DNA from 4 places in the Lelliottia sp. RD5 genome. Region 2 is predicted to be linked to each of the others. Evidence: predicted binding sites of a transcription regulator. Region 2 holds the regulator's gene; each other region holds the start of a gene.
What was found. The regulator PurR, encoded in region 2, represses purine synthesis genes. The targets are predictions, from matches to a motif close to CANGCAAACGTTTGCNTG.
Positions count from the first base shown of each region.

Region 1: the regulator PurR is predicted to act here: its motif matches at 3,874-3,891, upstream of pyrC (dihydroorotase).
Region 3: the regulator PurR is predicted to act here: its motif matches at 2,892-2,909, upstream of AC0LWE_RS06010 (amino acid aminotransferase).
Region 4: the regulator PurR is predicted to act here: its motif matches at 3,037-3,054, upstream of AC0LWE_RS18965 (nucleobase:cation symporter-2 family protein).

Region 1 is NZ_JBVYHQ010000001.1:1,057,677-1,063,801, forward strand. Features, by position in the region: gene AC0LWE_RS05355 (YceH family protein) at 1-308, opposite strand, end outside; gene rimJ (ribosomal protein S5-alanine N-acetyltransferase) at 318-902, opposite strand; gene mdtH (multidrug efflux MFS transporter MdtH) at 1,210-2,418, shown strand; gene grxB (glutaredoxin 2) at 2,481-3,128, shown strand; gene AC0LWE_RS05375 (lipoprotein) at 3,253-3,813, shown strand; gene pyrC (dihydroorotase) at 3,957-5,003, shown strand; gene dinI (DNA damage-inducible protein I) at 5,078-5,323, shown strand; gene bssS (biofilm formation regulator BssS) at 5,593-5,847, shown strand; gene solA (N-methyl-L-tryptophan oxidase) at 5,963-6,125, shown strand, end outside.
Region 2 is NZ_JBVYHQ010000001.1:792,424-798,548, reverse strand. Features, by position in the region: gene punC (purine nucleoside transporter PunC) at 1-1,111, opposite strand, end outside; gene punR (DNA-binding transcriptional activator PunR) at 1,224-2,135, shown strand; gene purR (HTH-type transcriptional repressor PurR) at 2,154-3,179, opposite strand; gene cydH (cytochrome bd-I oxidase subunit CydH) at 3,476-3,565, shown strand; gene AC0LWE_RS03960 (MFS transporter) at 3,729-4,895, shown strand; gene sodB (superoxide dismutase [Fe]) at 4,934-5,515, opposite strand; gene AC0LWE_RS03950 (C40 family peptidase) at 5,638-6,125, opposite strand, start outside.
Region 3 is NZ_JBVYHQ010000001.1:1,184,636-1,190,760, reverse strand. Features, by position in the region: gene ldtD (L,D-transpeptidase) at 1-197, shown strand, start outside; gene mepK (peptidoglycan L,D-endopeptidase MepK) at 373-924, shown strand; gene AC0LWE_RS06015 (MBL fold metallo-hydrolase) at 940-1,587, shown strand; gene AC0LWE_RS06010 (amino acid aminotransferase) at 1,638-2,828, opposite strand; gene AC0LWE_RS06005 (porin) at 3,017-4,099, opposite strand; gene asnS (asparagine--tRNA ligase) at 4,705-6,105, opposite strand.
Region 4 is NZ_JBVYHQ010000007.1:114,555-120,679, forward strand. Features, by position in the region: gene AC0LWE_RS18940 (fimbrial protein) at 1-427, shown strand, start outside; gene AC0LWE_RS18945 (fimbrial protein) at 560-1,081, shown strand; gene AC0LWE_RS18950 (fimbrial protein) at 1,164-1,679, shown strand; gene AC0LWE_RS18955 (fimbrial protein) at 1,748-2,320, shown strand; gene AC0LWE_RS18960 (fimbrial protein) at 2,355-2,900, shown strand; gene AC0LWE_RS18965 (nucleobase:cation symporter-2 family protein) at 3,106-4,500, shown strand; gene AC0LWE_RS18970 (AsmA family protein) at 4,620-6,125, shown strand, end outside.

The DNA of each region.
Region 1 (6,125 bases), 270 kb from region 2:
ACGATCGCGACCTCGGCGGAGGTGAACTTGAGGTCGCCAAACTCGGAATTGCAAAAACGCTGCTCATATTTGGTGACGCGATTGCCGAATCCGCTGACGGTACGCAGATAATGGCGTTTTACCAGCGCATCCAGATGATCCTGAACATCGTGTTCGCTAAGGCTAAGCACCGGTTCGCGGTTGGATTTTTGGTTACAGGCCAGGGTGACAGCATTTACCGACAGCGGATATTGCTCCGGCGTCGTCACCTGTTTTTCCAGCAGACAGCCAATGACGCGCGCTTCCGTGGCGGTTAACTGATATTTCATCTTTTATCCTTATCGACCTGCGGTCCAGTCTTTGGTGGTTAACGCCGTCAGCACGTGGTCACGCCACTCGCCGTCGATCAGCAAATACGATTTTGCATAGCCTTCTTTTTCAAATCCCAGACGCGCCAGCAGATCGCCGCTGCGCTGATTGTGCGGCATGTAATTGGCCATGATGCGATGGATATGCTGCGTCCGCTGCATGTAGCGAATGGCAGAGGTGAGCGCTTCAAACATCAGTCCCTGCCCTTGCCATTTTTGACCAATGGAGTAGCCGAGATAACAGGCGTGAAACGATCCGCGCACCACGTTAGAAAAATTGGCGATCCCGATGATTTCTTTTTCTTCAGGGTCTAGTAATGCGAAATAAAAAGCCGTTCCCTGCTTATGAAACTCGGCAATCATATTCAGTCGCGCCTGCCAGCCAGAAGGAAAGCAGTGACTTTCATCCCTTACGGGTTCCCAGGGTTTTAAAAACTGGCGATTTTCGGCGTAATAATCCGCCAGACGCCAGGCATCACGTTCATGCACCAGACGAACGACCAGTCTGTCTGTTGTCAGGCGCACTTTTGGCACGTTACTGCGATAGCCAAACATCGATACCACTCCTTCCCGTCACATCAACCCTATTACCCGTTAGCTTTACTATACCTGCGCCTGTGCCTTCTGTGAAAACAGTGACATACCATTTTTCGTTGAATTCACAAAATTCGATGAAAAAGCTGAATCAAACCACCCTTTTGATAAAAAAATATTGTCGCAAGCAGGGGTGGGAAAACGCGCGTCAACACCGCAGAATATTAGCGTGCTCATCTTTCTCTACACCGACCCATTCAAACTGCATCACGGCGTGGCTAACGCAGCGGCAGCCTGAAGACTCTGTGTACTTTTCCCTGGAGGGAAAATGTCCCGCGTATCACAGGCCCGTAACCTCGGTAAGTATTTCCTGCTCGTCGATAACATGCTGGTTGTGCTGGGCTTTTTCGTCGTCTTCCCGCTGATCTCTATTCGTTTTGTGGATCAGATGGGCTGGGCGGCGTTAATGGTCGGCATTGCGCTGGGTCTGCGACAGTTTGTACAGCAGGGGCTTGGCGTTTTTGGTGGGGCCATTGCTGACCGCTTCGGCGCAAAACCGATGATTGTCACCGGCATGCTGCTGCGTGCGGCGGGCTTCGCCACCATGGGTATTGCACACGATCCCTGGCTGCTGTGGTTTTCCTGTTTTCTCTCCGGTCTCGGCGGCACGCTGTTTGACCCACCGCGTACCGCACTGGTCGTGAAATTAATTCGTCCGCGACAGCGCGGCCGTTTTTTCTCGCTGCTCATGATGCAGGATAGCGCGGGCGCGGTTATTGGCGCGCTGCTGGGAAGTTGGCTGCTGCAGTATGATTTCCGACTGGTCTGTGCGACGGGTGCTGCGCTGTTTATCCTTTGCGCTGCGTTTAATGCCTGGCTCCTGCCGGCCTGGAAACTCTCGACGGTCAAAGCTCCCGTGCGGGAAGGGCTGGGCCGCGTCATGGCCGATAAACGTTTCGTCACGTATGTGCTGACACTGACAGGCTATTACATGCTGGCCGTACAGGTGATGCTGATGCTGCCGATTATGGTGAACGACATTGCGGGCTCCCCTGCCGCCGTGAAGTGGATGTATGCCATCGAAGCCTGTCTGTCACTCACTCTGCTCTACCCCATCGCGCGCTGGAGCGAAAAGCGTTTTCGTCTGGAACATCGCCTTATGGCCGGCCTGCTGGTGATGACGCTCAGCATGATGCCCATCGGTTTAGTGAGCAGTCTGCAACAGCTTTTCGTGCTGATTTGTACCTTTTATATCGGCTCGATTATTGCTGAACCCGCCCGCGAAACGCTCGGTGCAGGGCTGGCTGATCCACGCGCTCGTGGCAGTTATATGGGGTTCAGCCGCCTCGGGCTGGCACTCGGCGGCGCGCTTGGATATGCCGGCGGCGGCTGGCTATTTGATTCTGGTAAGGCCTTGAATCAACCCGAATTACCTTGGGTGATGCTCGGTGTCGTGGGCTTTATTACGCTTATTGCCCTGTGGTGGCAATTTAGCCCAAAGCGAAGCGCGAGCGGTATGCTTGAGCCAGGGGCTTGATTTGAAACATGCTTTTTTCTCCGCCATACTAAAGACTGTTGATCACTAAATGGAGGAGAAACGTGAAGCTCTACATCTACGATCACTGTCCGTTCTGTCTGAAAGCCCGAATGATTTTCGGCCTGAAGAATCTCCCGGTTGAGTTAGTCACGCTGCTGAGTGACGACGAAGAGACGCCCATCCGCATGATTGGCAAGAAAATGGCGCCAATCCTGCAAAAAGACGACAGCCGCTATCTCCCCGAAAGCATGGACATCGTCCACTATGTCGACAAACTTGATGGCGCGCCTTTGCTCACCGGTAAACGCAACCCGGCTATCGAAGAGTGGCTACGAAAAGTGAACGGCTACGCCAATCGGCTGCTCATTCCACGCTTTGCCACTGGCGCTTTTGATGAATTTGCCACGCCCCAGGCGCGCGCCTATTTCGTTGCGAAAAAAGAGGCTGCCATCGGTGATTTTTCCGAACACCTTTCTCACTCGCCTGGCCTTATCAAAAATATCAGTGACGACTTGCGCGCACTGGATAAGCTGATCGTGAAGCCAAATGCCGTGAATGGCGAATTGTCGGAAGATGATATTCACCTGTTCCCACTGCTGCGTAATTTGACGCTGGTAGCAGGAATTAGCTGGCCGTCGCGCGTCACCGATTACCGCGACAATATGGCGAAGCAGACACAAATCAATCTGCTTTCCTCGCAGGCTGTATAGCGTCATCAGGGCGGGAGCCCCTCCCGCCTCTTTGATTATCAGTTTTTTCTGCTGGTCTCATGGATATCACCCTGACATACTGACGCGTCAGGACAGAAGCGCCGATATCATGTTGAGGAACCCCATGAAAAAGTTTGTCATTGCTGCTGCGTTTGTTATCAGCGGCCTGCTGGTGGGCTGTAACCAGCTTACTCAGTACTCCGTCAGCGAGCAGGAAATTAATCAGGCGCTGGAAAAACATAACAATTTCTCGAAAGACATCGGCGTGCCCGGCGTCGCCGATGCCCATATCGTTCTGAATCAACTGGTCAGCCAGATTGGACGCGAAGAGCCCAACAAGGTGACGTTGTCAGGTGATGCAAAACTGGATATGAACTCGTTGTTCGGCAGCCAAAAAGCGAATATCAAGCTGAAGCTCAAAGCCTTGCCCGTCTTCAACAAAGAAAAAGGGGCAATTTATCTGCAGGAGATGGAGATCGTCGACGCCGTCGTCACGCCGGAAAAAATGAAGCCGGTTCTCCAGACGCTGATGCCCTATCTGAACCAGTCTCTGCGCAATTATTTTAATCAGCAGCCAGCCTATGTTCTCAGCGAAGACAAGAGCAAGGGCGAAGCGTTAGCCAAGAAATATGCCAAAGGTATTGAAGTGAAACCGGGTGAAATCATCATCCCCTTCACCAATTAATCTCTGAGAGCGCCAATGGCGCTCTTTTTTTTGCACATTTGTTTTACGGAAATGTGTGCAAACGAAAACGTTTACGCCTATGATTTGTGTCCGGCAAAAACAGCCATCCTTATGACTGATTCCTGATAAGCCGGAGCATATCAATGACTGCACAACCCCAGGTTCTGAAAATCCGCCGCCCTGACGACTGGCATATCCATCTGCGCGATGGCGATATGCTCAAAACCGTTGTGCCCTATACCAGCGAACTCTATGGCCGCGCCATTGTAATGCCTAATCTGGCTCCACCCGTTACCACCGTCGATGCGGCTATTGCCTATCGCCAGCGCATTCTCGATGCAGTTCCAGCGGGCCATGATTTTACCCCGCTCATGACCTGCTACCTCACCGACTCGCTCGACCCGAATGAAGTCGAGCGCGGATTCAACGAGGGAGTGTTCACCGCAGCTAAACTGTATCCCGCCAATGCCACCACTAACTCCAGCCATGGCGTCACCCATATTGACGCGATCATGCCGGTGCTGGAACGTATGGAAAAACTGGGGATGCCGCTGCTGGTTCACGGCGAAGTGACGCACGCCGAAATTGATATTTTCGATCGCGAAGCCCGTTTCATCGACTCTGTAATGGAACCTCTTCGTCAGCGCCTTCAAGGCCTGAAGGTGGTGTTTGAGCACATCACCACCAAGGATGCCGCGGAATACGTGCGCGACGGTAATGCGTTGCTCGCCGCGACGATCACCCCGCAGCACCTGATGTTTAACCGCAACCACATGCTGGTCGGCGGTGTACGTCCGCATCTGTATTGCCTGCCGATCCTCAAACGCAACATCCATCAACAGGCTTTGCGTGAGCTGGTCGCGAGTGGTTTTACCCGTGCGTTTCTGGGGACAGATTCAGCTCCGCATGCGCGACATCGTAAAGAGGCAAGCTGTGGCTGTGCTGGCTGTTTCAACGCCCCTACCGCGCTGGCAAGCTATGCCACGGTCTTTGATGAGATGGGCGCGCTTGAGCATTTTGAAGCGTTTTGTTCGATCAATGGCCCCCGTTTCTACGGCCTGCCGCTCAATGACACTTTTATCGAACTGGAACGTAAAGAGAGCCAGGTCGAAGAATCTATTGCGCTGACGGATGACACCCTGATCCCGTTCCTGGCGGGTGAAACCGTTCACTGGACGGTTAAACGCTAAATATTTATCGCCCCCTGTTGTAAGCGCCGCTTAATGCCTGTATAAATAAACAGTACATTACACAGGGGGCATTTATGCGTATTGAAGTGACCATCGCCAAAACAACCGTCTTGCCTGCTGGCGCGCTTGATGCGTTGGCGGGTGAGCTATCCCGTCGTATCAATGATAATTTCCCCGACCAGGCCGGAGCCGTAACCGTGCGTTACGCCACAGCCAATAATCTCTCCGTCATTGGCGCAGCGAAAGACGATAAAGAACGCATTACCGAGATCCTCCAGGAAACCTGGGAAAGCGCCGACGACTGGTTCATCACAGATTAATATTGCTCCCTCATTGTTTTTCTTTGCCGGGTCGCCCCGGCTTTTTTTCATCTCATTTAAATAAGTTCAAATTAATTGCTTATCTTCTTAAAAAATCGTGAATGAGACGGCGTTTTAATGTTCAAACATTCTTAAAAAGCGCAAAAATGTGTTGCGACCTGTTTATTTCACCTGCATAACCTGTATTTATTGGTATACTGAAATTGCTTCAGAAAAACACGCATTGAACCTCACAGCCGTTGTCTTTAAACACGCATTAAGGGGTTATGATGGAAAAGAATAATGAAGTCATTCAGACCCATCCACTTGTTGGTTGGGACATCAGCACTGTAGATAGCTACGATGCGCTGATGCTGCGTTTGCACTACCAGACCCCAAATCAACCAGACCGCCACGACGCGGAAATTGGACAGACGCTGTGGCTAACCACGGACGTTGCACGTCAATTTATTTCTATTTTAGAAGCAGGAATTGCAAAAATAGAATCTGGCGATTACCAGGAAAATGAGTATCGTAGGCATTAAATACGCCCAACATTCACTCAACAGGCACCCATGTGGTGCCTCATTTATTTCACCCTTGTATAAGCCTGCCATATTAATTACTCTGCAAACCAAAGTACTGGTTTAAGAGACTCTCATGAAATACGACTTGATTATTTTAGGCAGCGGCTCCGTAGGTTCTGCAGCCGGATATTACGCCACTCAAGCGGGCCTTAACGTGTTAATGATTGATGCCCATATGCCTCCCCATAAAGAAGGCAGCCATCACGGTGATACCCGCCTCATTCGCCACGCTTACG
Region 2 (6,125 bases):
CCGTCACCAGCATCACGCTGGTGGTCGTCATCAATGGCGTTGCGATCAATGCCGAGACAATGAGGCTTGAGAGGAAACACAGACCCAATTGCAGCGTGTTTTGTAATGCCGCAGCACGACCCGTTGCATGAGGAAACGGACGCAACGCCTGGGCAACCACGATCGGATAAATAGCGCCGTTAGCCACGGCCATCACGCAGAACGGGATTAGGATTTCAGCCAGGCCGACGTTTGGAATAAACCCGACAGCCCAGGTGCCGATAACGCTCAGCGCGTACAGCACCAACAGCCAGGGCAGCATCTGTTGACCCTGCCATTTTTGCAGCGCTGCGCGACAGCCATAGCCGCCGACAAGGAACGCGATGGTCTGCGGTACGTAGCTCAGGCCAATCACTGCAGGAGTGTAACCCATGTCGTGCAGAATAAACGGTGAGCCAGTGAGCCAGGCAAAAAAGCTCGCGGAACAGGCCGCGTAAATCAGCACATTTCCACGATAAGCGCGGGAACGCAGCAGTGACATAAAGGTGACACGTACCGCATTGTTCTCGACAGGTTTGGCTTGAGCGGGCTTAAGCGCAAACGCGGGCAACATCAGAACCAGGGTGATGATAAACAGCGTGGCAAAGATCGCCTGCCAGTCAAAATGCACCAGAATCCAGCTCCCGAGCAGCGGCGCCAGCGCCGGTGAAAGCCCCACGAGCGGCATGATGGTCGCAAAAATACGGTTAACGCGGGATGCGGGATAGTAGTCGGTGACCAGCGCCTGCCAGGTCACTGCGGCAGCACACACGCCAAACGCCTGCACAAAGCGCAGTACCAGCAGCCAGGTTGCATCACGCACCCACAGCATGCCCAGACATCCCAGCGCAAAGATGGTTAAGCCGAGAAGAAGAATAGGTTTGCGGCCATAACGGTCAGAGAGCGGTCCCCACAGCAGCTGTGCGAAGGCAAAACCGGCCAGGAACAAGCTGAGGCTGGCGCTGATTGCGGCAGCCGGTGTCTGCAAGTCTTGCTGCATCGCGGCAAACGCCGGCAAATACATGTCGGTGGCTAAAAAGCCCAGCACGCTCAAACCGCCGAGCCAGACTAAGAATCCGTTGTTGGGTTGCATTGTCATTTCCTAATGAAGGCAGGTGTACTTTGGCGCAGAGTGTAGGGAGTGCAATCTGGCTTGTGAAACGCTAATATTTGGCGGTTGCGTTCAAAAATTTTGCAGGCAAAAAATGTGGTCTGAATATTCATTAGAAGTTGTGGATGCTGTCGCCCGAAATGGTAGCTTTAGCGGAGCCGCGCAAGAACTGCATCGCGTACCATCTGCCGTCAGCTATACGGTACGGCAGATGGAGGAGTGGCTGGCAGTACCCCTGTTCGAACGCCGTCATCGGGATGTCGTTCTGACCCCGGCTGGCGTGTGGTTTTTGAAAGAAGGCCGATCTGTTATCAAAAAAATGATGATCACGCGTGAACAGTGCCAGCAGATTGCCAATGGCTGGCGCGGTCATCTTTCGATTGCGGTGGATAACATCGTTAAACCTCAACGGACGCGGCAGATGGTAGTCGATTTCTATCGCCATTTCTCGGATGTGGAACTTCGCGTGTCCCAGGAAGTGTTTAATGGCGTATGGGATGCGTTATCCGACGGTAGGGTGGAGATGGCGATCGGCGCGACACAGGCCATTCCCGTCGGGGGCCGCTATGCCTTTCGGGATATGGGAACATTGAGCTGGCGCTGCGTGGTGGCAAGCGATCATCCTTTGGCCACGATGGAAGGCCCGCTGAGTGACGACGTGTTGCGCAACTGGCCGTCGCTGGTGATGGAGGACACGTCACGATCGCTGCCAAAGCGCATCACCTGGCTGCTTGATAACCAGCGGCGGGTCGTCGCGCCAGACTGGGAATCGTCGGCAACCTGTTTGTCGGCTGGATTGTGTGTGGGGATGGTGCCTGTGCATTTCGCGCGTCCACGGATTGATCGCGGAGAATGGGTGGCGCTCGAGCTTGAAAATCCGTTTCCGGTTGCGGCCTGTTGCCTGACATGGCAGCAAAACGATATGTCGCCTGCGCTGGCCTGGCTGCTGGACTATTTAGGTGATAGTGAAACGCTGAACAGAGAGTGGCTACGGGAGCCGGAATAACCGGCCCCGTAGAAACGATTAACGACGGTAATCGCGGAACGGTCCGTCAGCGACGGAGCGACGTTCAATCAGACGCGGATGGACTTCAATTGACTGAGACTCTTCACGCTTGCTGACGATACGATCCATCAGCATGTTGAACGCCGTTTCACCCAGGGAGTCTTTCGGCTGATGAATCGTCGTCAGCGCGGGAGTAAAGTAGCGAGCGTTGCGCACGTTATCATACCCGATCACGGAAATATCCTGCGGGACGCGTAAACCCAGCTCATCGGCTGCGCAAAGCGCACCCATCGCCATAATATCACCGCCGCAGAACACGGCTGTCGGACGATGTGAGTGCGAAACAATCTGCTGCATCGCGCGGTAGCCCGATTCTGGCTCAAAGTCGCCCTGTACAATCCAGTTTTCCGGGACGGTAATCAGCGCTTCTTCCATGGCTTTCATAAAGCCTGCCAGACGGCCAGCACCGGTGTTGCGCTCAAGCGGGCCGGGGATGACACCAATCTCGCGATGACCACGTTCGATCAGGTAACGGCCAGCCATGTAACCGCCTTCGAAGGCGTTATCGTTAACGGAATCGGTAAAGTCAGCGCGCGTGTCACCCCAATCCATTACCACCATTGGGATATGACGATACTCTTCGAGCATCGACAGCACGGATTCTGGATATTCGGAACACATGACCAACAGGCCATCGACGCGCTTTTGCGCCATCATCGACAGGTAAGCGCGCTGTTTTTCCTGACTGTTCCAGGCATTTCCCAGAATCAGGGTATAGCCTTTCTGGAAGCAGTTTTTCTCAACCGCTTCGATAATTTCGGCGAAATAGGCCGCTTCACTGCTGGTCGCCAGCAGACCAATTGACTTGGTGTGATTCACTTTCAAGCTGCGAGCAACAGCGCTCGGTGAGTAGTGCAATTCTTTGATTGCAGCCCAAACGGCGTTGCGCGTCTCTTCCGCCACGAAACGGGTTTTGTTAATTACATGTGATACGGTTGTAGTGGAAACGTTTGCGCGTTTCGCTACATCTTTAATTGTTGCCATTAGCTGTCACTCCAGACCATATCCTAAGCTCCTGATAAATTGAGAGGTAAACGTTTGCCTTCTCTCACCCTAATCTCGCAAATTGAATTGCGATACGCCGGGAAAACGACACAGGACGTCAGGAGGGGGTCAGTGGCCGGTACGCTTATAAATTTAGCGTGGAATTTTGTCTTATCTTGATGAAAAGGGGAAGCGCAAAAACGGTTATCAGCCTAAATCCAGGAAGATTTTTGAGGTAAACTGTGTAAAAATGAGCAAGCTCACTTTTCATGTGGGGATTAAAAGGAGAAAAATTGATGAATACCGATCTTAAGTTTTCGTTAACGACCACGATTATCGTGCTGGGTTTGATTGTTGCGGCAAGTTTTACAGCTATTCTGCACTGATTCAGGCGGGGGAGAGCCTTCTCCCTCGTTTTCTTCCTTTCATTGTTACTCTCCCGACAATAATCTTTTGCCAATTTGTTAACTTCTCATTTTTTGTGATTGCTGTCATGCTTTCGGCATGTTTTTCTGTGTCGCATAAAGGCACGGTATCCGGAGTTAATGAATGAAAATCAATTTTCCACTGCTGGCCCTTGCAATTGGCGCATTTGGGATCGGCACCACCGAGTTTTCCCCAATGGGGCTTTTACCGGTCATCGCTAAAGGGGTTGACGTTTCTATTCCTGCGGCGGGCATGCTGATCAGTGCTTATGCCATTGGCGTGATGATCGGCGCACCCCTGATGACGTTACTGCTTTCCCATCGCGCGCGTCGTAATGCGCTTATTTTTCTGATGGCCATCTTCACCCTGGGTAATGTGCTTTCGGCGCTCTCTCCGGACTACACCACCCTCCTGTTGTCGCGCATTCTGACCAGCCTCAATCACGGCGCATTCTTTGGCCTGGGGTCGGTAGTGGCCGCAAGCGTGGTACCCAAGCACAAACAGGCGAGCGCGGTCGCCACGATGTTTATGGGGCTAACGATTGCGAATATTGGCGGCGTGCCGGCGGCCACCTGGCTGGGTGAAGTCATCGGCTGGCGTATGTCTTTCCTTGCGACAGCGATGCTGGGTGTCGTGGCGATGATCGCGCTGTTCTTCTCATTGCCGAAAGGCGGAGCGGGCGAGCGTCCGGATGTGCGCAAAGAGCTGTCGGTTCTGCTCCGTCCGCAGGTGCTGTCTGCGCTGTTGACGACGGTACTGGGCGCTGGAGCGATGTTTACGCTCTATACCTATATTTCGCCCGTGCTGCACGACATTACGCATGCCACACCGTTCTTTGTAACGGCAATGCTGGTGTTGATTGGTGTGGGATTCACCCTCGGCAACTACCTGGGCGGCAAACTGGCGGACCGTTCAGTGAGCGGTACATTGAAAGGATTCTTGACGTTGCTCATCGTCATCATGGTCGCCATTCCTTGGCTGGCTCGTAACGAGTTCGGCGCTGCTATCGCCATGGTGGTATGGGGTGCTGCGACGTTTGCGGTGGTACCGCCGTTGCAGATGCGTGTCATGCGAGTGGCGCACGAAGCACCTGGGCTTTCATCTTCCGTGAATATCGGGGCGTTTAACCTGGGCAATGCGCTGGGTGCAGCGGCAGGGGGCGCGGTGATTTCCGCTGGGCTGGGATACAGTTTTGTTCCGGTTATGGGGGCGATTATTGCGGGGTTGGGTCTGCTGTTGGTGCTTTTGTCCGGGCGCCAACAACCGCAACCCGCTTGCGCAGCCGAGTGATAAAAACGCAGAAGGGTTAGCCCTTCTGCGAGTCGTTTTTACGCGGCGAAGTTCTTCGCAACAAATTCCCAGTTAACCAGCGCCCAGAAATGCTCCAGGTAGTTTGGGCGAGCGTTGCGGTAATCGATATAGTAAGCGTGTTCCCACACATCGACGGTCATTAGCGGTGTGGCAGCTGTAGTCAACGGCGTTCCCGCGTTGGACGTCGACACGATCGCCAGTTTGCCATCCGCCTCTTTCACCAGCCAGGTCCAGCCTGCGCCAAAGTTTTTAACCGCCGCATCCGTAAACTTCGCTTTAAATTCTGCAAAGCTGCCGAAAGCCTTGTTGACGGCAGTTGCCAGTTCGCCAGTGGGTTCTCCGCCTGCGTTAGGTGCCAGACAGTTCCAGTAGAAAGTATGATTCCAGACCTGTGCGGCGTTATTGAATACACCGCCCTCTGAGCTGCGTACGATCTCTTCCAGGGTTTTCCCTTCAAAGGCCGTATCTTTGATCAGATTGTTCAGGTTGGTGACATAGGTTTGATGATGTTTGCCGTAATGGTACTCCAGGGTTTCCACGGAAATATGGGGGACCAGGGCGTCTTTTGCATACGGTAATGCAGGTAATTCGAACGACATTGCTTCTCTCCTTATTATTTTATATACACCCAATAACCACACTGAATGCAAGGATAGAGTAGCAAATTGAAAGAGTCGGCAAAAGAGGAACTTACCCTGCCGACAGCGCGGCAGGGCAGGGATTAACGGATGGTTTTCGGGGTCATTACGCGGCGAGCGCCAACGTAGTGGCGGACCCAATAATCTTCGCTCAAGGAGGTTATCTGAATATCCTGGCCGCTACGTGGGGACTGAATGAATTTTCCATTGCCCACATAAACACCCACGTGGTCGGCGGTGCCGCGACCCTGCGTGCGGAAGAACACCAGATCGCCGCTTTCCAGCTCACCACGATTGACGGATGCCGCGTCACGCAGATGGTACATTTCGTTAGCGGTACGCGGGATACGGAATTTCACTAAATCTTTGTAGGCGTAATACACCAGACCGCTGCAATCAAAACCGGTACGCGGCGAGGTGCCTCCCCAGCGATAAGGCTTGCCAATTTGGCCCATCAGTTTATTCATGGCCGTTTTTTGTGCCTTCTGCACGCGGACTTTATGCACTTCTGAGAGTTTCGCCGTTTTCCCCACTTTCAGACAATTTGATTTATGCCCTTTACGCACGGTGC
Region 3 (6,125 bases), 390 kb from region 2:
GGATTTCAGACACGCTCAAAGAGGGGAATACGCGCTACGTTAATATTCGACACAATATTCCGGTTAATCTTTACTATCTGACCGCGTTTGTTGGCGAAGATGGGCGTACTCAATATCGTACAGATATTTACAATTATGATCTCACTGCGCGATCCGGCGCACAAATTTTGTCAAAAGCGGAACAATTAATCAGGTAAATGAAGTAGTTCGGGAAAATAGATTGTCGTAAGTTATGGTGAAGGTGGGGCTAAATCGCTACAAGCCCCGTCTTTACTGGGGTTGGTCGTCTTGACGCAGGCTGTTGAGCCAGTTAAGGTGCCCTTCGTGCGCTAAGCATATTTACGATAACATTGACCTGTAGACCTGATTACCATGGACAAATTTGACGCTAATCGCCGCAAACTGCTGGCGTTAGGTGGTGTTGCGCTCGGCGCTGCGGCCATCTTGCCTACGCCAGCATTTGCCACCCTCTCGACACCTCGTCCGCGTATTTTGACGTTGAATAACCTGCACACCGGTGAGTCAATTAAGGCGGAGTTTTTTGATGGCAGAGGCTATATTCAGGATGAATTAGCAAAACTAAACCATTTTTTCCGTGACTATCGCGCGAATAAAATAAAAGCCATCGACCCAGGATTATTTGATCAGCTTTTCCGCCTTCAGGGATTGCTTGGAACACGCAAGCCCGTGCAACTCGTTTCTGGCTATCGTTCGCTCGATACCAATAATGAATTGCGAGCCCATAGCCGTGGGGTAGCTAAAAAAAGTTATCACACGAAAGGGCAGGCGATGGATTTTCATATTGAAGGCATTTCATTAGCCAATATTCGCAAAGCCGCGTTATCTCTGCGCGCAGGTGGTGTAGGATATTACCCACGTAGCAACTTTGTGCATATTGATACCGGGCCAAATCGGCACTGGTAATAATGAAGGAGCAGTATGAACTATCGTATTATTCCGGTGACTGCGTTCTCCCAGAACTGTTCGCTTATCTGGTGTGAACAAACCAAACTGGCCGCTCTTGTCGATCCCGGCGGAGATGCTGAGAAGATCAAGCAAGAAGTCGCAGCGTCCGGCGTGACGTTGATGCAGATTTTGCTAACCCATGGTCACCTTGATCATGTGGGGGCGGCGGCTGAACTGGCGCAACATTACGGTGTGCCGGTGATTGGACCGGAAAAAGAAGATGAGTTCTGGCTGCAAGGGTTGCCCGCCCAAAGCCGCATGTTTGGCCTCGATGAGTGTCTACCGTTGACACCCGATCGTTGGCTAGAAGAGGGCGAAAGCGTGAACGTCGGGAATGTGACGTTACAGATATTGCATTGCCCGGGCCACACGCCGGGGCATATCGTTTTCTTTGATGACCAATCGCGTTTGCTGATTTCAGGCGACGTGATTTTCAAAGGTGGCGTAGGACGCAGCGATTTTCCACGCGGCGATCACGGACAGTTAATTCAGTCAATTAAACAGAAGCTGTTGCCGTTGGGCGACGACGTGACGTTTATTGCGGGGCATGGACCGATGTCGACGCTGGGATATGAGCGTTTGCACAATCCGTTCCTGCAGGATGAAATGCCTGTCTGGTAAAGCAAATAATAAAGCCCGCAGAAGCGGGCTTTATTTTTATCTATTGTCGCTTACAGTACTGCGACAATGGCTTCGCAAAGTGGCGCCATATTATCGGGCGTCATACCCGCAACGTTGACGCGACCAGAAGCGACAGCGTAGACACCGAACTCCTCGCGCAGACGCAGAACCTGCTCTTTGGTCAAGCCGCTAAACGAGAACATCCCGTTCTGCCTCGTAATGAAGCTGAAATCGCGATCCGCGCCTTTCTCCGCCAGCGTGTTCACGAACAGCAGACGCATACGCTGGATACGCTGGCGCATATCGTTTAGCTCTTGTTCCCAGATGGCGCGCAGCGCGTCATTGCTGAGAATTGTCGCAACCACGGAAGCACCGTGCGCCGGTGGGTTCGAGTAGTTGGCACGAATAACGGATTTCATCTGGCTAAAGGCACGGTCAACGGTCTGCTCATCAGACGCAACCAGCGTACAGGCGCCTACGCGCTCATTGTAAAGGCCAAAGTTCTTGGAATAGGAACTTGCGACAATCAGCTCCTGATGCAGCGCAGCAAAAGCGCGCAGGCCTTCAGCATCTTCTTCCAGGCCGCGAGCAAAGCCCTGATAGGCGAAATCGAACAGCGGCAGCCAGCCTTTTTCAGCAGACAGTTTTGCCAGCGTTTCCCACTGCTCAAGCGTAGGATCAATACCGGTTGGGTTGTGGCAGCAGCCATGGAACAGAACCACGTCGCCTGCTTGCGCTTCATTCAGGCTTGCCAGCAGACCGTCAAAATCCAGGGTGTGATTCACCGCGTCATAATAGGCGTATTCACACACTTCCAGACCCGCGGAATTAAACACGCTTTTATGGTTCGGCCAGCTAGGATTACTTACCCAGACGCGCTTGACAGAGGTGTTTTTTGCAAGGAAATCCGCCGCGACGCGCAGTGCGCCAGTACCGCCAGGTGTTTGCGCTGTGCGAGCACGTTTATCGCTGATAATCGCGTTGCCTTTGCCAAACAGCAGTTCCTGAGTGCAATGACCAAATTCCGGAATACCATCAATGCCGAGGTAATTTTTGGTATTTTCATTTTCCAGCAGATACTGCTCGGCCTTTTTAACACTGGTCAGAACCGGTGTCTTGCCGGTCTCATCTTTATAGACACCAATCCCCAGATTAATTTTGGTCGGACGGTCATCAGCACGAAACAGATCGGCCAGGCCCAGAATAGGGTCGGCAGGGGCAGCGGTAATGTTCTCAAACATGACGAGGTTCCATTGTGATTACAGAAGTGAAATCCGCTATCAGGTTAACGGTTGATCTACAAAATGCCAACCGTTTGCGACAAAAAGCGTGCGCCTTTTCAAAAGTCGCCATTATTTACTTTCAGGCATAAAAAAACAGGACCGAAGTCCTGTTTTCTAGGCATTTAGCAGAGAGGGCTGCTTGCTTATTAGAACTGGTATACAAGACCTAACACATAGGTATCGTCAGTAGCCAGTTTAACATCACGGGTGTAGTTGTTTTCATCAAGCAGGTTGAAACGATAAGCACCATAGACGTTCATGTTCTTGTTGAAGTAGTACCAAGTACCCACTTCTACATATTTCACCAGGTCAGCATCGCCGCCGTTGAAGGTAGTACGCGCTGCAAGGTCTTTACCTTTAGATTGTACGTAGCCTACGGATGGGCGCAGACCGAAGTCGAATTGGTATTGAACTACAGCTTCAATGTTCTGAGTTTTATTAGCGAACTGATCATCGTTTTCACGAGTCATGTTGCTTGATTCGCCATACATAACCGCTGCATAAACATTGTTAGCATCATATTTTGCAGAGGTCGCCCAACCTTCAGCACGTTTACCTTTACCATCAATTTCCTGGCCATCGGTACGATCTGAGTTGGTGTAAGCAGCTGTAACGTTGAAGCCGTCCAGGAAATCATAACCTAAAGAGTAGCTAGCACCGTCGCCGTTTTGACGCTCAACGCCATGATCGCCTACGTTTTTACCCTGATACTGCAGACCCAGCGCCAGGCCTTCAACCAGACCGAAGAGGTTGGTGTTACGATAAGTCGCAACGCCAGTAGTACGGCAAGTCATGAAGTTATCAGTTTGGCAAAGAGTATCGCCGCCGTATTCAACAAGCATATCGGTAGATGCCAGTGCATCATAGAACACGCCGTAGTTACGACCATAGCTGAATGAACCGTAATCACCTGCTTTCAGACCTGCGAACGCAAGACGAGTTCTTGTGTCCTGAGAACCTTCAGCACCGCTAGCATTGAGGTTGTATTCCCACTGGCCGAAACCGGTGAGTTGGTCGTTAACCTGAGTTTCACCTTTGAAGCCCAGTCGTGCGTAGGAATCATCAGCGCTATTACCGTCTCCGCCAGATTTATCCCAAATGTGTTTACCAACAACTTTGCCGTACAAATCCAGTTTGTTACCGTCTTTGTTATAGATTTCTGCAGCGTTTGCTGCACCGGCTACCAGCAGGGCAGGGATAACCACTGCCAGGATATTGCGCTTCATCATTATTTATTACCCTCATTGGTTTTTTTATGACACTCGCCACTGCACTCAATAAATTCTGTCAATAAATATTTCCGGAACTATTGATGAGAGTTTGGTGTCTTTATGTATCTGACAGGCATCTTTCCATTCAAAGAACCGTTTCGCTAGCCTGAAAGTGCTACAAAGATAAAGATTGGGTAACAAAAAGCAATTATGTGTAACTAGATGTGAATTTACTGGAACTTTGTGAACCACCTCAAATTTCAGAACTGATTGCTGAATAAAAAGACTGGCGCATTGCTATATATATGAATTGCTTATGTTTAATTTTAATAAAGGCGTTTCATATCAACAGAACCTAAACAACCCTGTTTTTCTTATTGTCAACATTGGCCGTCTGGATGTCTTTTTGTATGGTCGAAATTTGTGCTAATGCAATCAGTCGTGAGTAGGCGCAATAAGAATGCGGTTTATTTTTTGTACATGGATGTTTCGTGGAAATAAAACGTAACAGCTAGAGGGATTGGCGGGGTTGCATTGAATAAACGCTGACTTTCAACTGACAATAATTGACACTGCAGAATAAAATAACGGCCAGCAAATGCTGGCCGTTATCAATTTAATGCTTAGAAACTGGCGTTACGCGGCGTTCTTGGGAATGCGATAACGTCACGTACGTTCTGAACACCAGTGACATAGGCAATCAGACGTTCGAAGCCCAGGCCAAAGCCTGAGTGTGGCACGGTGCCGTAACGGCGAAGGTCGCGATACCAGCTGTAATCTGCCGGATTTAGACCCATCTCTTCCATACGTGCGTCCAGCACGTCCAGACGCTCTTCACGCTGGGAGCCACCGATGATTTCACCGATGCCAGGCGCAAGCACGTCCATTGCGGCGACGGTTTTGCCGTCTTCATTAAGGCGCATGTAGAAAGCCTTAATGTCTTTCGGATAGTTTTTAACCACGACCGGAGCTTTAAAGTGTTTCTCAGCCAGGTAACGCTCGTGCTCGGAAGACAAATCCACGCCCCAATAAACCGGGTTCTCGAATTTCTCACCACATTTTTCCAGGATAGCCACCGCATCTGTGTAATCAACCTGAGCGAAATCGGCAGAGACGAAACGCTCCAGACGTGCAACCGCATCGCTGTCTACACGCTCGGCGAAGAATTTCATGTCATCAGCACGTTCTTCAAGTACCGCTTTGAAGACGTACTTCAGCATCGCTTCTGCCAGACCTGCCACATCGTTCAGGTTCGCGAAAGCCACTTCTGGCTCAAGCATCCAAAACTCTGCCAGGTGACGGCTGGTGTTGGAGTTTTCCGCGCGGAACGTAGGGCCGAAGGTATAAATTTTAGACAGCGCACAGGCGTAAGTTTCGCCGTTGAGCTGGCCGGATACGGTCAGGAAAGCTTCTTTACCAAAGAAATCTTTGTCAAAGTCCACTTTGCCTTCTGGCGTACGCGGCAAGTTTTCAAGATCCAAAGTCGATACGCGGAACATCTCGCCCGCACCTTCAGTATCCGATGCGGTGATCAGCGGGGTGGATACCCAGAAGTAACCCTGCTCATCAAAGAAGCGATGCAGAGCCTGCGCCAGAGTGTGACGCACACGGGCCACGGCGCCGATCATGTTGGTACGCGGGCGCAGGTGAGCGACTTCGCGCAGATACTCAATGCTGTGGCGTTTAGCGGCCATTGGATAGGTGTCAGGATCTTCAACCCAGCCGGTCACTTCAATTGCCGTCGCCTGCAGTTCAAAACTTTGGCCTTGACCCGGAGAAGCGACCACAACACCCGTAACAATGACGGAGCAACCGGTGGTCAGGTGCAGAACTTCGTCATTGTAATTGGGCAGAGAATTATTAATTACGGCCTGTACAGGATCAAAGCAGGAACCGTCATAGACGGCGAGGAAGGAGATGCCAGCTTTAGAATCTCGGCGAGTACGTACCCATCCGCGCACGGTGACTTCTTGGTCAACGGCGACGCGGCCCTGGAGTACGTCGGCTACAGGCACAACGCTCATAATAATCTCTCTGTTAATAG
Region 4 (6,125 bases), on a different contig from region 2:
TGTTACTGCCGATCAGATGGAATGTACCGTTTTCACGGATTCTTCAACCGTCAATCTGAGCGGCAAAATCGCCGATCTTCCTTCTCAGGGCGGTAACGCGACAAATGACGCCGCTCTTATCAACTATTCAGTGGGTTCAAATGATTCCGCACAATCCTGTTACGGGAAAGTAGCGTTACAGTTCCACGGTATTCCTGATCAAGCTGATGGCACTGTGCTTGAAAATAGCGATACCAGCGCGACTGCAGCTAAAGGTGTGGGTATCGGAATTTATGATTCCAACCTCAACCCATTATTCGTTAACGTCAAAACGTTAGAACCACAAGCAAACGGCCAAATTTATCTTCAGATGGTCAAGCTGAATGGGCAAACGCCTGTTGAAGGCAGCGTACATGGTTCGCTGACCATCGATATCGTGCGTCTGTAATCGCCTCAAAACATGCACCTAATTCGGTGCATGTTTTACCGATCAGCGCGTTTAGGAAAAGCATTAGAAAGAATGTGTTGTCATTAATGAACGACCACATTCATTTCTCTGCAGAAAGTAAGGATATTGAAAATGAATAAGACTTTATTAAGTTTGGCGTTTGCGTCGCTGTTTATGGTGGGTGCCGCGCAGGCCTCAGACCATTCTGCTGTAGTTGATATTAACGGCTCTCTTACCGGCGATCATTCAGAATGCACCGTGCAGACCGATCTTTCATCCGTCGATCTTAGCGGCGAAATTGTCGATCTTCCTCAACAGGGTGTCTTTATAAATGACATAGCAACAAAACTTAACTATACGGTAGAGTCAACAGGTGAATCCTGTTACGGCCGCGTCGCACTGCAATTTCACGGTGTAGCGGATCCCACCGGGACGGTATTGGCCAACACCGATACTGGTGAAACCGCAGCCAAAGGGGTGGGCATCGAGTTGTTTGACTCTGCACGCAACTTAAACACTCCGCTAAATATTAATAGCCAGATTATTCCGCATTTTCCAGACTCGCTTTATTTGCAATTAGTTAAGCTGGATGGACAAACGCCGGTTGTAGGAACCGTTAACGGCGCGCTGACCATCGACATTGTTCGCCTGTAAACATTCTCACTGCTAGAGAAAATAATTAATCAGCTGTTATTTCTGTTAATTAAATCCCTCTAAAATATAAAAGGATTTTTATATGAAAAAGACCTTAATGGCTTTGACATTTATGTCGTTTGCCATGGCTGGCACAGCGCAGGCAGAAGACCATTCTGCGACTGTCAACATACATGCCTCTCTGACAAACAATATCTCACAATGTCAATTTGACACGGCAGAAACGACAGTAAATTTAAAAGGTGACATCGGTGAATTTCCTAATGAAGGAGAAAATGCCAGGACGCCAACTAAAATCGCATACCATATATCCGACACTTGCGATATCAACACGTTTGCGTTGCAACTTCGTGGCCTTCAGGGGAGTAGCGGTGGAACTGTATTATACAATTCAGACGAAAGTGAACTGGGGGCAAAAGGTATTGGCGTCGGAATCTATGGCAGCGATTTATCACCAATGCAGGTTAACAGTGTCATTCCTATCCCGCAGACAATCTCAGGTCGTTATATTAATTTTGAACTGGCTAAATTTAAAGGCCAGCTTCTAAAACCCGGTTACATCAGCAGTGCCCTAACTATCGACATCGTTCACCTTTAATTATCTTTGTCACGTCGAAGAGTGTTTATTGATGTTCTATAGCCACTTCTTCATAGAGAGAGAATACAATGAAGAAATTAGTATTAGCATTAACCCTAAGCGGTATTTTTTTAACGGGTGCCACCAGCGCAATGGCTGACATATCTCATGGCCTGTCGATTATGGGTCGTCTGGAAACAGCCAAAAGCGGTTGCACGGTATTAATGAGCAAATATGTGGTGAGTCTTTCCCACGAAGACAAATCGTTGCCGGTTCAGGGCACAACCATTAACTCCGCTGTGTCTGATGATCAGGTTTACATTCAACTGGGTGGCGAACATTGTGATGCCAATGAAAATTATACCAAAATTGGCCTGAAGTTTATTGGTACGCCTGATAACGCCATGGGGAATTCCCTGGCCAATATCGACACTGGAAGCGATGCGGCCAAAGGTGTTGGCGTGCAACTGTCTGATATGGAAAATCAAATTCTCACTCCTAATGTAACGATTGGGCGTTTTTTTGTCTCTAGAAACGGCGACAAAGAGACAACCCATGTCGCCTCTTTCCCTCTGAATTTCGCCCTGGTTCAGTTAAAAGGTCAAACGTCAACACCAGGCAATATTCAGACAAACATGACGGTACAAATTGAGCGGCTGTAAGCCCGGTACATATAAGTTATTAAAGGGATGAAAAATGACTAAACGTTTATTAACAGGCTTCGCGATTTCAGCGCTCCTTGCAGCAATGCCGGCACTGGCGGTACAAACGGACAATACCAGCACCACGATTCAGATAAACGGTGTTGCCACATCCGACTATGAACTGGCTTGTGCGGTAGTTCCGAGCGAAAGCTCCGTTTCACTGCTGGAAATGCCAGATACGCTGATTAAGCAAGGCGCTGATGCAACCTCACCGGTACAGGTCCATTTGTATGTTTATGGCCCTGGCGACAAATGTGATTCACTGGTGGAGGCGGGTAAAATTGCCTTCCGTTTCTCCGGTAAAAACGACAATGCAGACGGCACTGTGCTGGCCAATAGCCTGACCGATGACACTGCGGCTAAAGGCGTTGGGGTTGGTATTTTTGATGCCAATAACAAGCTTGTGAACGTTGGCGGTGGCTCAGTGCCCGCTCAAAAAGACACCGTGATTGGCCTGCAGATGGTCCAGCTAAAGGGTCAGGAAGCGGTAGCAGGTAACATCAATAGTTTTGTGACTATCGACATCGAGCGCCTGTAACATCCAGGCCCATCTCAGGATGGGCCTTTTATTTGTGAACGTTCGCATTCCCAAACTCTCATCAATCCATATCCCCTCAGAGTTGAACAGCAATGTAGCCGAACATATCAACGCACACGCCATGGTATTTATTTCACTCGCAAACGTTTGCTTTTACCAACCGGTCAGATAAAATGCCCGCTTTTCCACCGTGGGATTGCCGCCGATGTCCGCTAACGCCATTGAGTCTCAGGATGCGCAACCGATTGCGCCTATTCAGCATAACAGTGAATTAATCTACCGCCTCGAAGACCGTCCGCCATTGGCGCAGACCCTCTTCGCCGCCTGCCAGCATCTGCTGGCGATGTTTGTCGCGGTGATCACCCCCGCTCTGCTGATTTGTCAGGCGCTGGGTTTACCGGCACAGGACACGCAACACATCATCAGCATGTCTCTTTTTGCCTCTGGCGTGGCATCAATTATCCAGATAAAAGCCTGGGGCCCGGTGGGTTCCGGCCTGCTCTCCATTCAGGGCACCAGCTTTAACTTTGTTGCACCGTTAATCATGGGTGGCACGGCCCTCAAGACCGGTGGTGCAGATGTACCCACCATGATGGCGGCGCTTTTCGGCACGCTGATGCTGGCAAGCTGTACAGAGATGGTGATCTCGCGCGTACTGCATCTGGCGCGTCGTGTTATCACGCCGCTGGTTTCTGGCGTGGTCGTCATGATTATCGGGCTGTCATTAATTCAGGTGGGCCTGACGTCCATCGGTGGCGGTTACGCAGCCATGAGCGACAATACCTTCGGCGCCCCTAAGAATTTGCTTTTAGCGGGCGTCGTGCTGGCCATCATTATTCTGCTCAACCGTCAGCGTAACCCGTATCTACGCGTGGCTTCCCTGGTGATCGCCATGGCCGCCGGGTATCTGATGGCGTGGACGCTGGGCATGTTGCCGGAAAACACCGCCCCCACCAGCAGCCCGATGATTATGGTGCCAACGCCGCTGTACTACGGTTTGGGCATCGACTGGAACCTGCTGCTTCCGCTGATGCTGGTCTTTATGATCACGTCTCTGGAAACCATCGGTGATATCACCGCAACGTCAGACGTTTCAGAACAGCCGGTTTCTGGCCCGATCTATATGAAGCGCCTGAAAGGCGGCGTACTGGCGAACGGCCTGAATTCATTCGTCTCTGCGGTGTTCAATACCTTCCCGAACTCCTGCTTCGGCCAGAACAACGGTGTGATCCAGCTAACCGGCGTGGCCAGCCGCTATGTGGGCTTTGTTGTTGCGCTGATGCTGATCGTGCTCGGCCTGTTCCCGGCGGTGAGTGGCTTTGTGCAGCACATTCCGGAACCGGTTCTGGGTGGTGCAACGCTGGTGATGTTCGGTACCATCGCGGCATCGGGCGTGCGCATCGTGTCGCGCGAGCCGCTGAACCGCCGCGCAATCATGATTATCGCGCTGTCCCTGGCCGTCGGCCTGGGCGTGTCTCAGCAGCCGCTGATTTTGCAGTTCGCACCAGACTGGGTGAAAAACCTGCTCTCCTCCGGCATCGCTGCGGGCGGTATCACAGCCATTGTATTGAACCTCGTTTTCCCGCCTGAAAAGAACTGATCGACAACACGGCAGGCAGGAATCGCCTGCCGTGAAATCTAAATACACCATTCCTGCCTTGAGGATTGCGCATAAATCGTGCATAACTCCTCTATGTGCGTTTGACGGGATGGAAGACCATGAAATTTATTGGAAAGCTGCTCATCTGGATCCTGATTGCGGTACTGATCGTAATTCTGGCTCTCTATATTCTGGTACAAACCCGCTGGGGCGCGGCTCAGGTGAGCAGTTGGGTCACGGTGAATACCGATTACGAGCTTAATTTCGACCTGATGGATCACCGCTTTTCATCGCCGTCACATATCCTTCTCGAAAACGTCACCTTTGGTCGTGATGGCAAACCCGCGACATTGGTCGCAAAAACAGTCGATATAGGCTTGAGCAGCCGTCAAATCACCGATCCGTTGCACATGGACACCATCACGTTACGCGATGGCACCCTAAATCTCTCGCCACAAACCGCGCCGCTCCCCTTCCAGGCCGACCGTCTGCAATTGAATAATATGGCGTTTAACAGCCCCAATACCGAATGGGATCTGAGCGCGCAAAAAGTCACCGGTGGCGTCAGCCCGTGGCAGCCAGAAGCGGGGAACGTGCTGGGTAAAAAAGCGCATATTCAGATGAGCGCCGGATCGCTCACGCTCAACGGCGTTCCCGCCAGCAACGTGCTCATTCAGGGCGAACTCAACGGTAAAGAAGTGGTCCTGAGCACCATCGGCGCGGATATGGCACGCGGATCGCTCACCGGTACCGCACGGCGCAACGCCGATGGCGGTTGGGTCATCGACACTCTGCGGCTCAACGATATTCGCCTGCAAAGCGACAAATCGCTTCTGGATCTCTTTGCACCGATCACCACGCTGCCGTCGTTACAGGTGGGTCGTCTCGACATCACCGATGCGCGTCTGCAAGGCCCGGACTGGGCGGTCACCGATCTCGATTTAAGTCTGCGTAATCTGACGCTGAGCAAAGGCGACTGGCAGACGCAGGAAGGACGTTTATCGATGAACGCCAGCGAATTCATTTACGGTTCGCTGCATCTTTTCGACCCGATTCTGAATGCGGAATTCGCCCCGCAGGGGATCGCGTTGCGTCAGTTCACTTCCCGCTGGGAAGGCGGCATGGTCCGCACGTCTGGCAACTGGCTGCGGAACGGTAAAGCGTTGGTGCTGGACGATGTCGCCGTTGCCGGGCTGGAATACACCCTGCCACAGAACTGGAAAACGTTGTGGATGGATCCGCTCCCGGAATGGCTCAACGCAGTGACCCTGAAAAAATTCGGCCTGAGCCGAAATCTGGTGATTGATATCGACCCCGCGTTCCCATGGCAAATCACCTCGCTCGACGGCTACGGTGCAAATTTACGTCTGGCGAAAGATCGCCAGTGGGGCGTGTGGGGCGGCAACGCCACGTTGAATGGTGCAGCGGCGACGTTTAACCGCGTGGATGTGCGTCGCCCGTCGCTGGCACTCGCAGCCGACGCCTCAGCGGTGAACATTACGGAGTTGAGTGCATTCACCGAGAAAGGGATTCTGGAAGCGACAGCGGCGGTCTCACAGTTGCCGCAACGCCAGACCACTGTCAGCCTGAACGGGCGCGGCGTCCCGTTTAAGATTTTGCAACAG